DNA from 4 places in the Aeribacillus pallidus genome. Region 2 is predicted to be linked to each of the others. Evidence: riboswitches for the same ligand, from Rfam matches in the RefSeq annotation. Region 2 holds a riboswitch; each other region holds the start of a gene.
The links. A riboswitch is a leader RNA that binds a small molecule or an ion and turns the genes downstream of it on or off. The one in region 2 is predicted to bind S-adenosylmethionine.
Positions count from the first base shown of each region.

Region 1: another riboswitch for S-adenosylmethionine. It lies ahead of ABES52_RS05425 (methionine ABC transporter ATP-binding protein); the one in region 2 lies ahead of ABES52_RS11770 (ABC transporter permease).
Region 3: another riboswitch for S-adenosylmethionine. It lies ahead of metK (methionine adenosyltransferase); the one in region 2 lies ahead of ABES52_RS11770 (ABC transporter permease).
Region 4: another riboswitch for S-adenosylmethionine. It lies ahead of ABES52_RS14530 (acetyl-CoA C-acyltransferase); the one in region 2 lies ahead of ABES52_RS11770 (ABC transporter permease).

Region 1 covers NZ_JBCNBW010000021.1:72,358-74,564, reverse strand. The annotation lists gene ABES52_RS05430 (methionine ABC transporter permease) at 1-236, opposite strand, end outside; gene ABES52_RS05425 (methionine ABC transporter ATP-binding protein) at 214-1,254, opposite strand; SAM riboswitch class I at 1,432-1,552, opposite strand; gene ABES52_RS05420 (SCP2 sterol-binding domain-containing protein) at 1,682-2,023, opposite strand.
Region 2 covers NZ_JBCNBW010000052.1:50,626-52,832, forward strand. The annotation lists gene ABES52_RS11765 (ABC transporter ATP-binding protein) at 1-624, opposite strand, end outside; gene ABES52_RS11770 (ABC transporter permease) at 648-1,313, opposite strand; SAM riboswitch class I at 1,477-1,582, opposite strand; partial or broken gene ABES52_RS11775 (transposase) at 1,987-2,207, shown strand, end outside.
Region 3 covers NZ_JBCNBW010000003.1:1,345-3,551, forward strand. The annotation lists gene pckA (phosphoenolpyruvate carboxykinase (ATP)) at 1-280, opposite strand, end outside; SAM riboswitch class I at 773-913, shown strand; gene metK (methionine adenosyltransferase) at 1,223-2,207, shown strand, end outside.
Region 4 covers NZ_JBCNBW010000065.1:48,756-50,962, forward strand. The annotation lists gene ABES52_RS14525 (hypothetical protein) at 1-420, shown strand, start outside; SAM riboswitch class I at 899-1,007, shown strand; gene ABES52_RS14530 (acetyl-CoA C-acyltransferase) at 1,159-2,207, shown strand, end outside.

The DNA.
Region 1 (2,207 bases), on a different contig from region 2:
AGCACAATTAAAATGATGAATGGGATGGAACGGAAAATATTTACAAACGCACTTACAAGCCAATGAACGACTTTGTTTTCCCACATATTCCCTTTCGATGTTAGGAACAATAATAGACCAAGCACAATTCCTAACATAAACGTAATGAGAACAGAAATCGATGTCATATAGATGGTTTCGTACGTTGCTTCCCACATTTTTTCCCAATTCACATTAGGAAGCCATTTCTCTACCATTTGCTAGCACCTCCACAATCACCCCTTCTTTTTTGACAAATGCCAGAGCGAAATCAATGTCTTCTTTTTCACCATACATCGACACAATGAGCCAGCCGTGTGACCCCTCTTGCGTACGAGACACGTTTCCTTGGACGATGTTCACATCGATTGCAAATTGCCTCACCAGTTGGGAAATAATCGGTTGTTGTACCGAATCGCCAACAAACTTGAACTTGACTAATACTTCTTTGTCACGTAATGGTAAGAACAAGTCGAGATGTTTGTCTGACCCAAACACAGCTTCTTCTTGCTGGATAAAACGTTTTGTGACTTCTGCTTTCGGGTGTTTAAACACCTCTTGAACAGAGCCGACTTCAACGACCGAACCGTATTCCATGACAGCTACGCGATGACAAATTTTTCGGATGACATGCATCTCATGGGTAATTAACACAATCGTAATTCCAAATTTTTGATTAATGGATTTCAACAATTCTAAAATTGAATCTGTTGTTTTTGGATCTAAGGCAGACGTCGCTTCATCACATAAAAGAACTTTTGGATTATTGGCTAATGCTCTGGCGATACCAACTCGCTGCTTTTGACCACCGCTTAATTGAGAAGGGTACGCCTCTTCTTTTCCTTCCAAACCGACTAATTGAATTAGTTCTTGAACGCGCTTTTCACGTTTTTGCTTCGGAATTTTTGCAATTTCTAAAGGGAAGGCGATGTTTTCTTTTACCGTTCGTGACCACAGTAAATTAAAATGCTGAAATACCATGCCAATCTGTTGCCTTGTCTTTCGTAGAATTGCTCCTTTTATTTTGGAGATTTCTTGTCCATCTACAATCACTTTTCCTGAGGTCGGAACTTCTAATCCATTAAGTAGACGAATCAATGTACTTTTACCGGCTCCGCTGTACCCGATAATGCCGAATATTTCTCCTTCTTGAATAGTTAAACTCACATCTTTCAGTGCTGTTACATCACCCGTCTTAGCAGGAAAGGTTTTCGTGACGTTGTCTATCGTAATCATCGAAGGTCACCCTCTTTAAAATTCTATTATTCTTATCAATTTAATCAGAATTAAAATGAAAACGTAAGCGGGACAATCTTTGTCTCCGCTCCCAACATACCAATAGAAACAAAAAAGTCTTCCTGCTAGATGAGCAGAAAGACTTAAACTAGTACATAGGTGCTAGCTCAATTCTTTCTCTCATCTCTCAAAGCAAACAAGTTGCCTTGTGTGAATTGGCACCATTTCAATCGAGTGAATATCGATTGACGGTTGCCGGGTTTCATCGGGCACATCCCTCCACCTCTCTTGATAAGAGCGAAGAATCGCATTCCTTTATTCAATTAAAACGTCTACGCGTTATATCATCTAATTGATTACGAATTCGATTTTACAATTCGTAACAGCTGATGTCAACAAAAAATTTTTTATTTTATTAATTTTAGTGCTAAATTTGTTGTGTATTCACTTCGAAAAGCCATGCAAATGATTCAAAAAACAGTAGCGCACGGTACGAACCTTTTACTTGAATCTCCCTTTTTTTCATTAGTTGTTGAAGCATTTCTTCACCCCGTACAAGTTTCAACAGAGCAGACGTTGTCCCTTCAATAAGGAGATCGCAATGGTCACCTTCGTCCTTTATCCAACGAATGTTACCATGTTGAAACATAAGGTTCCATCTTTTTTCTTTTTCACTTAAACAAATACGCCATTTTTTATTCTCTAATAGCTTGCGGATATGTTCATATGTCAGTGCTTGTTCAATCATGTACTGAATCCATTGTTCCACACCCTCATCCCCTGTCCGTTTTCTTAACAGAAAACTTCCATAAGAAGAAAATATATCCTGCAAAAAAGTTCCGTCATTTTCTCTTATAATCCGATTGTTTCAGCAACGTATATCTCCATTTCCTGAGAAATATGTCGGAACATGCTCCCTAAAATCGCTCAAAAAAAAGCAACTTCTCCTAGTA
Region 2 (2,207 bases):
AGCAATATAATCACCCAGCTTTATTGCTTCATCAATATCATGACTGACAAACAAAATGGTTTTCTTTACTTGTTTTTGAATTTTTAAAAACTCATCTTGCAAGTGAGTACGTATGACAGGATCTAGTGCACTAAACGGTTCATCCATTAACATGACTGGTGGATCAGCTGCCATTGCTCGAGCAATACCAATTCGCTGCTGTTGCCCACCTGATAATTGGTGAGGATATCTTTTGCGATATTCATCGGGATCAAGTCCAATCAATTCCATTAATTCACTAAATCGTTTCTGTTTTTGTTTGCTGTTCCATCTTAATAAAGTAGGTACAATCATCACGTTTTGTTCAATCGTCATATTTGGGAATAAGCCGTGATGTTGAATCACATAACCGATTTTCCGGCGAAGTTCAATTTCATTAAAATGATGAATTTCTTTTCCGTTAATAAAAATCTCTCCTTTTGACAGAGAAACAAGCCGATTCACCATTCTGAGTAAAGTGGTTTTCCCACACCCTGATGGTCCTAGTAACACAACAATTTTTCCTCTAGGTACAGATAGGTTAATGTCTTTTAGAACTGTGACATGTTTGTTATATATTTTGGAAACATGTTTAAATTCGATCATTGTATGTACCTCCGATAACTGTTCTATTTATCTCGTAAATTCATAGGGGTAAATCGTTTTTGTAACCATCCAAGTAGGCTGTCGGCAATTAGTGATATGATACAAATCAATAAACTACCGGCAAGAATCATATCTGGATGAGTTCTGGATATTCCTTGATTAATAAGAACTCCTAATCCACCTGCTCCAACAAAGGCAGCAATTGCCCCGATTCCAATATTTAATACAACCGCTGTGCGAATACCTGCTAACATGATAGGAAGAGCGTTTGGAATTTCCACTTTTAAAAGCCGCTGTACTTTAGTCATTCCCAATCCAATAGCTGCGTCTCGAATATATGGATTCACATTTTTTATTGCAAGGTATGTATTACGAATAATAGGAAGCTGTGAATACAAAACTAATGCGATAATAGCTGGTAGAAACCCAATTCCTTGGTTAATCAAGGAGAGAATCGGCATCATTAATCCAAAAAGAGCAATGCTAGGAATGGTCATAATCATATTTGTAACTTGTAGGACTGTTTCTGCTAATTCTTCATTTGTTGTCAACATAACACCTATGGGGACACCAATTGCAATAGCAATAACTAAAGACAAACCAACAAGCTGAAAATGTTCCCAGGTTAACGAAATAATCTGTTGTTGATTAGCGAATATATAATCCCAAAATTGTATAACCCTTTCCATATAGCTCCTCCTTTAATCAAATTTATGGCTCTTGTTCTCCCTTTTGAAATCTGTTGTTAGATTCAGAGTGAAATAGTCTTTGTTAAAATAAAAAGCCTCTTTCTGGAAAATAGAAAGAGGCTGAGAATGATCCTTTACATACACAAAGAAGCATTGTCATCCTTTCCTATCTTCCAAGCGTATTGCTTGCTGGAATTGGCACAGTATTCTATACAGAATCTGTTGCCGAGGATTCATCGGGCCAGTCCCTCCACCTCTCTAGATAAGAAATTATGCTTATATATTTAGTTGGTTTTAAAAACAATCAATCTTGTTATTCACTTGAACAAATAATCAAATAAATATATGATTTTATAAATTTCGTAACAATTTGATAATATTTACAATATACATACTATTTCGTTTTTCTGTCAAGCCCATTTGGGGATCGTAACAGGTTGGATCCTCTTAATTAAACAAACGTTTATTTAAACCTCGGCTTAAACAAGTGCTAATTATTATTTCGCCTTTTATGATTTATTTCCTTTTTATCATCGAGGGTTATCGTCTTAATAAAAAATAAACCCTAGTTAGGCTTGCATAAAAACCCCCCCTGCTGTCTGATATGATCCCCTTATAGTAGACAGAAAAAAGAAAGCACATTAATCTGTCTACTATGGAGGGGATTTTTTCTATGGGGAAAATACGAAAAACATATGATGTAAAGTTTAAAAAGAAAGCTGTGGATCTATATAAAAAAGAGGGCATGGGCTACAAATCGGTGGCTAAAGAGTTAGGGATTGATCATACCATGGTACGTCGATGGGTAGAACACTATGACAAAGAAGGAATGAAAGGTCTGGAGGAAAAACGCGGGAAGGCAAAAGGTCCAGGAAAAGGAAGACCGAGAACTCG
Region 3 (2,207 bases), on a different contig from region 2:
TAACTTTATTATATAATTTATCAAATGCTTCTGGTGAAATTGGTTGGTTTACGGAACCCCAATCAATTTTATCTTTAACAGAAGGTTCTTCGACAATAAATTTGTCTTTAGGTGACCGACCTGTATATTTTCCTGTTTCTGCACGAACCGCTCCAGTAGAAGAAAGGACCCCTTCTCCACGGCTTAACACTTTTTCCACTAGTCGTGGAACTGATAATTGAACACGAACATTTTGACCAGTAAGCAACTCTTTTAAGTTCGAAAGACTAACAGAATTCATACGGCGAAACCCTTCCTTTTCGTGATTTTATAATGATATATCGTTAACCCCTTTGTTCCTTAAAAACAGTATAACACATTTATGTAAATAATCTATACTATTTACAATATTTTTTTAAAATGTTTTATTTTTTGTCACAATTTCCTGTCTCTGTTTTGTCAGTAAGGGGAATTTTGTATTGTTTTTGTCACACTCTATATTATATTAGAACGAATGTGGAATGTAGCAGCTACTGTCTCTTGTTTTGTAAAAAGTAGGCGAATAGACTCATACATCCTATAGTTGACATTTGGACAAAATGTTCATTTTGTGGACAAACGAAGACAATTCACGGACAATATGATCATTACAAGGACCTTTTACAAAAGTAATCAGACAATTTTAGTGTTCATCAAAGCAATCACACATTGGCATGATTTTGCTGTATAAAAATATGAAAATTTTGTTGACACGCTTTGACAAAATACGATAAGATTTTACCTTGAACGGATACTCTTATCCCGAGCTGGTGGAGGGACAGGCCCTATGAAACCCAGCAACCTGCTCATTGAGGGAGATGGGATTTTCGAGACTATCCCATATTCCGAGCAAAGGTGCTAACCTGTTGCAAGGCGAGGCCTTGAACGATAAGAGTGAAAGGCATGATGACACAATCAACCTTTCCTCTAGAAGATATTTAAAAAGGAAAGGTTTTTTTATTTTGCCAAAGAATCGTGCCTTTAATGCAAACGCCACTTCTTTTCACATTGATAAAAATGATAGGTTTACTTCATACTACTAAGGGAAATGAGTACCGTGACGATGAAGCAGTAAAAGATACGGGCATGAAAGGACCAATGAATGAACAGGTGCATATGTTACATTACCGTTTTATGCGTTGGTTCAATGACTCGAGGGAGCTGCTGCTTTTTTAAAAAATCATAACAAAGGAGGATCCATCAGATGACAAAGAAACGTCGTCTTTTTACGTCTGAATCTGTTACAGAAGGTCATCCAGATAAGATTTGTGACCAAATTTCTGACGCCATTCTTGACGCTATTTTAGCAAAAGATCCAAATGCTCGTGTTGCATGTGAAACTTCTGTAACAACTGGTTTAGTACTTGTAAGCGGAGAAATTACAACATCCACGTATGTTGATATTCCAAAAATTGTTCGTGAAACAGTTAAAGAAATTGGTTACACTCGTGCGAAATATGGTTTCGATGCGGAAACTTGTGCCGTATTGACTTCTATCGATGAACAATCCCCTGACATTGCAATGGGTGTTGACAGAGCGTTAGAAGCACGTGAAGGACAAATGACAGATGAAGAAATCGAAGCAATTGGTGCGGGCGACCAAGGGTTAATGTTTGGTTTTGCATGTAACGAAACGAAAGAATTAATGCCATTACCAATTTCCCTTGCACACAAATTAGCTCGTCGTCTTACAGAAGTTCGTAAAGAAGAAATTCTTCCATACTTACGTCCAGACGGAAAAACGCAAGTGACGGTTGAATACGATGAAAATGACAAACCGGTTCGAATTGATACAATCGTTGTATCTACACAACATCACCCAGAAATTAGCTTAGATCAAATTCAACGTAATATTAAAGAATATGTTATCGAGCCAGTTGTTCCAAAAGAACTGATCGATGAAAATACGAAATATTTCATCAACCCAACAGGACGTTTCGTCATCGGTGGTCCTCAAGGTGATGCTGGATTAACAGGACGTAAAATTATTGTTGACACGTACGGTGGATACGCTCGTCACGGCGGTGGTGCATTCTCTGGTAAGGACCCAACAAAAGTTGACCGCTCTGCAGCATATGCTGCTCGTTACGTAGCGAAAAACATCGTAGCAGCTGGTCTTGCAGATAAATGTGAAGTTCAACTTGCATATGCCATCGGTGTTGCGAAACCAGTATCAATTTCTATTGATA
Region 4 (2,207 bases), on a different contig from region 2:
AAATCATGGAAAGGAAAAATTGCTCAAAAAACAGAAGAAGGGAAATACTTATTAAATGAAGATACTTTTGATATTCATGTAGAATTTACATTTGATGCTTTTAATCGTTCCTTTACTTTACCATTACACTATGAAACACGCCCATACTTACCAAAACGAAAAATAGCTAATCATTCAGAAGGTAGCGAGAAATATCTTTATCAGAGAGAAATAGTGAAGCGTATGATTCATGAAAAAATTAAATCGCTAAACGATCAATCTATTAAATGTTATAATGGTTCAAACCAAATTGCCAATACAAAGATTGTGTTAAACGAAAACACCACTGTTAAAGAGTTCAAGGAACAGTTACTATTGAATTTGCGCAAAATATCAGAATTTGTGGATGAAACGGTATCCGAATTAAAAGCGATGTCCTAAAGATTTGGTACATAGGTAACGGAGCTTGTTTCCTCAAAAAAGGAATCCACGGAACATGTGATGAAGACTAAACATAAGTAACGGGAGCCTATCAGGTATTTGATAGGCTTTTTTTACTGGAATCTTTCATTAGTAGGGGGCAAGATTGTTGAACATTCGCGAAATCTATCGATAAAACAGGAAAATCGATCGAATTAATTTGCAAAATATATTGATAAATCAGGAAAATGGTTCGAAAAAATGTTCGAATCCCTACTGCGGTTTTTAGGTTAACCACATGTCTCTTTTTATCAAAAAAGTCTTTTCTTTGAACTGGATGATTAATAGGTTAAATCTGTTGATTTCGAAAAAATTTTTTCTTACAGCCACAACGATGTAAACGTTCTCAACATCTTTTTCGTAAAAAATCAAAGTTGACATGAAAGTAAAAAGGTTATAACATTCGGATTATCAAGAAAATTCAATCAAATGAAATAAAGTCTTATCCAGAGTGACTGAGGGAACAGGCCCGATGACGTCCGGCAACCTCCTTTATGGAACGGTGCTAATTCCTGCAGAATGAGTTTTTTCATTCTGAAAGATAAGGCGAAACAAATTGGTAATACCTTAAGCCTCTTTCAGAATGAAAGGGGCTTTTTCATTGCTTATAAAAAGCAATTGAAAAATGCCCCGTCTGATAAGGTGAAACACCATAAAAGGATGACAAACTAATTCTGTGAATGGAAAGGAGAAGAAGGTATGACTGTGGTTATTTTAGAGGGAGTGCGTACGCCATTTGGAAAGTTTCGAGGAAAACTGGCCGATGTATCAGCGAAACAGCTAGGAAGCGTTGCAGTGAAAGAATTGCTTCGCCGGGTTCCGGAAGGAAAAAACGCAGATGGAGTATTACTTGCACAAGTCATCCAGGCTGGAGAAGGGCAAAATCCAGCGCGAAAAGTGGCCGTAGAAGCGGGAGTGGATCTTTCGGTACCTGCTATTACACTCAATAATGTTTGTTTGGCCGGATTGGCTTCCGTTTCGGATGCTACGCGCCGGATTGTTTTACAGGAAGGGCAGTTATTCATTGTTGGGGGCTATGATTCGATGACGAACGCTCCGCACACTGCCAACTTGCGAAAAAGTGTCCCGCTTGGAAAAGCAGAGTTTACGGACACTTTAATTAATGACGGCTTGTGGTGCTCCCTCTCCAATGAATCAATGGGCGTATTGACTGACAAGAAAAACAAAGAACTAGGAATCACTCGAAAGGAACAGGATGAATATGCATGCCTTTCACAACAACGGGCATACAAAGCGTTACAAGAGGGCCGGCTGCAGGAAGAAATCACTCCTGTATACGCACATGAAGAATGGATAAAAGAAGATGAAGGTATTCGCCCGAACACCACGATTGAAGGATTAGCGAAACTCCGTCCTGTTTTTACAGAAGACGGTACGATTACAGCTGGAAACGCATCGCAAATGTCAGATGGCGCAAGTATTGGAATTGTCGCAAGCGAGACACAAGCTGAAAAACTTGGCTACACACCGCTTGCAAGAATCATCGGTTGGGCAGATATTGCTGGTCCAGATACGAGCCTCCATTTAAAACCGGCCCAGGCAATTGAAAAAGTCTTGGAGAAAACGGGGCTTACGGTTCGTGATATAGACTTGTTTGAAATTAACGAGGCCTTTGCCAGTGTGGTCATAGCCAGCTGCAAGAAACTAAAGATTCCGTATGAAAAAGTAAATGTCAACGGCGGAGCGATTGCTATCGGCCATCCTTTAGGAGGCACAGGGTTCCGGTT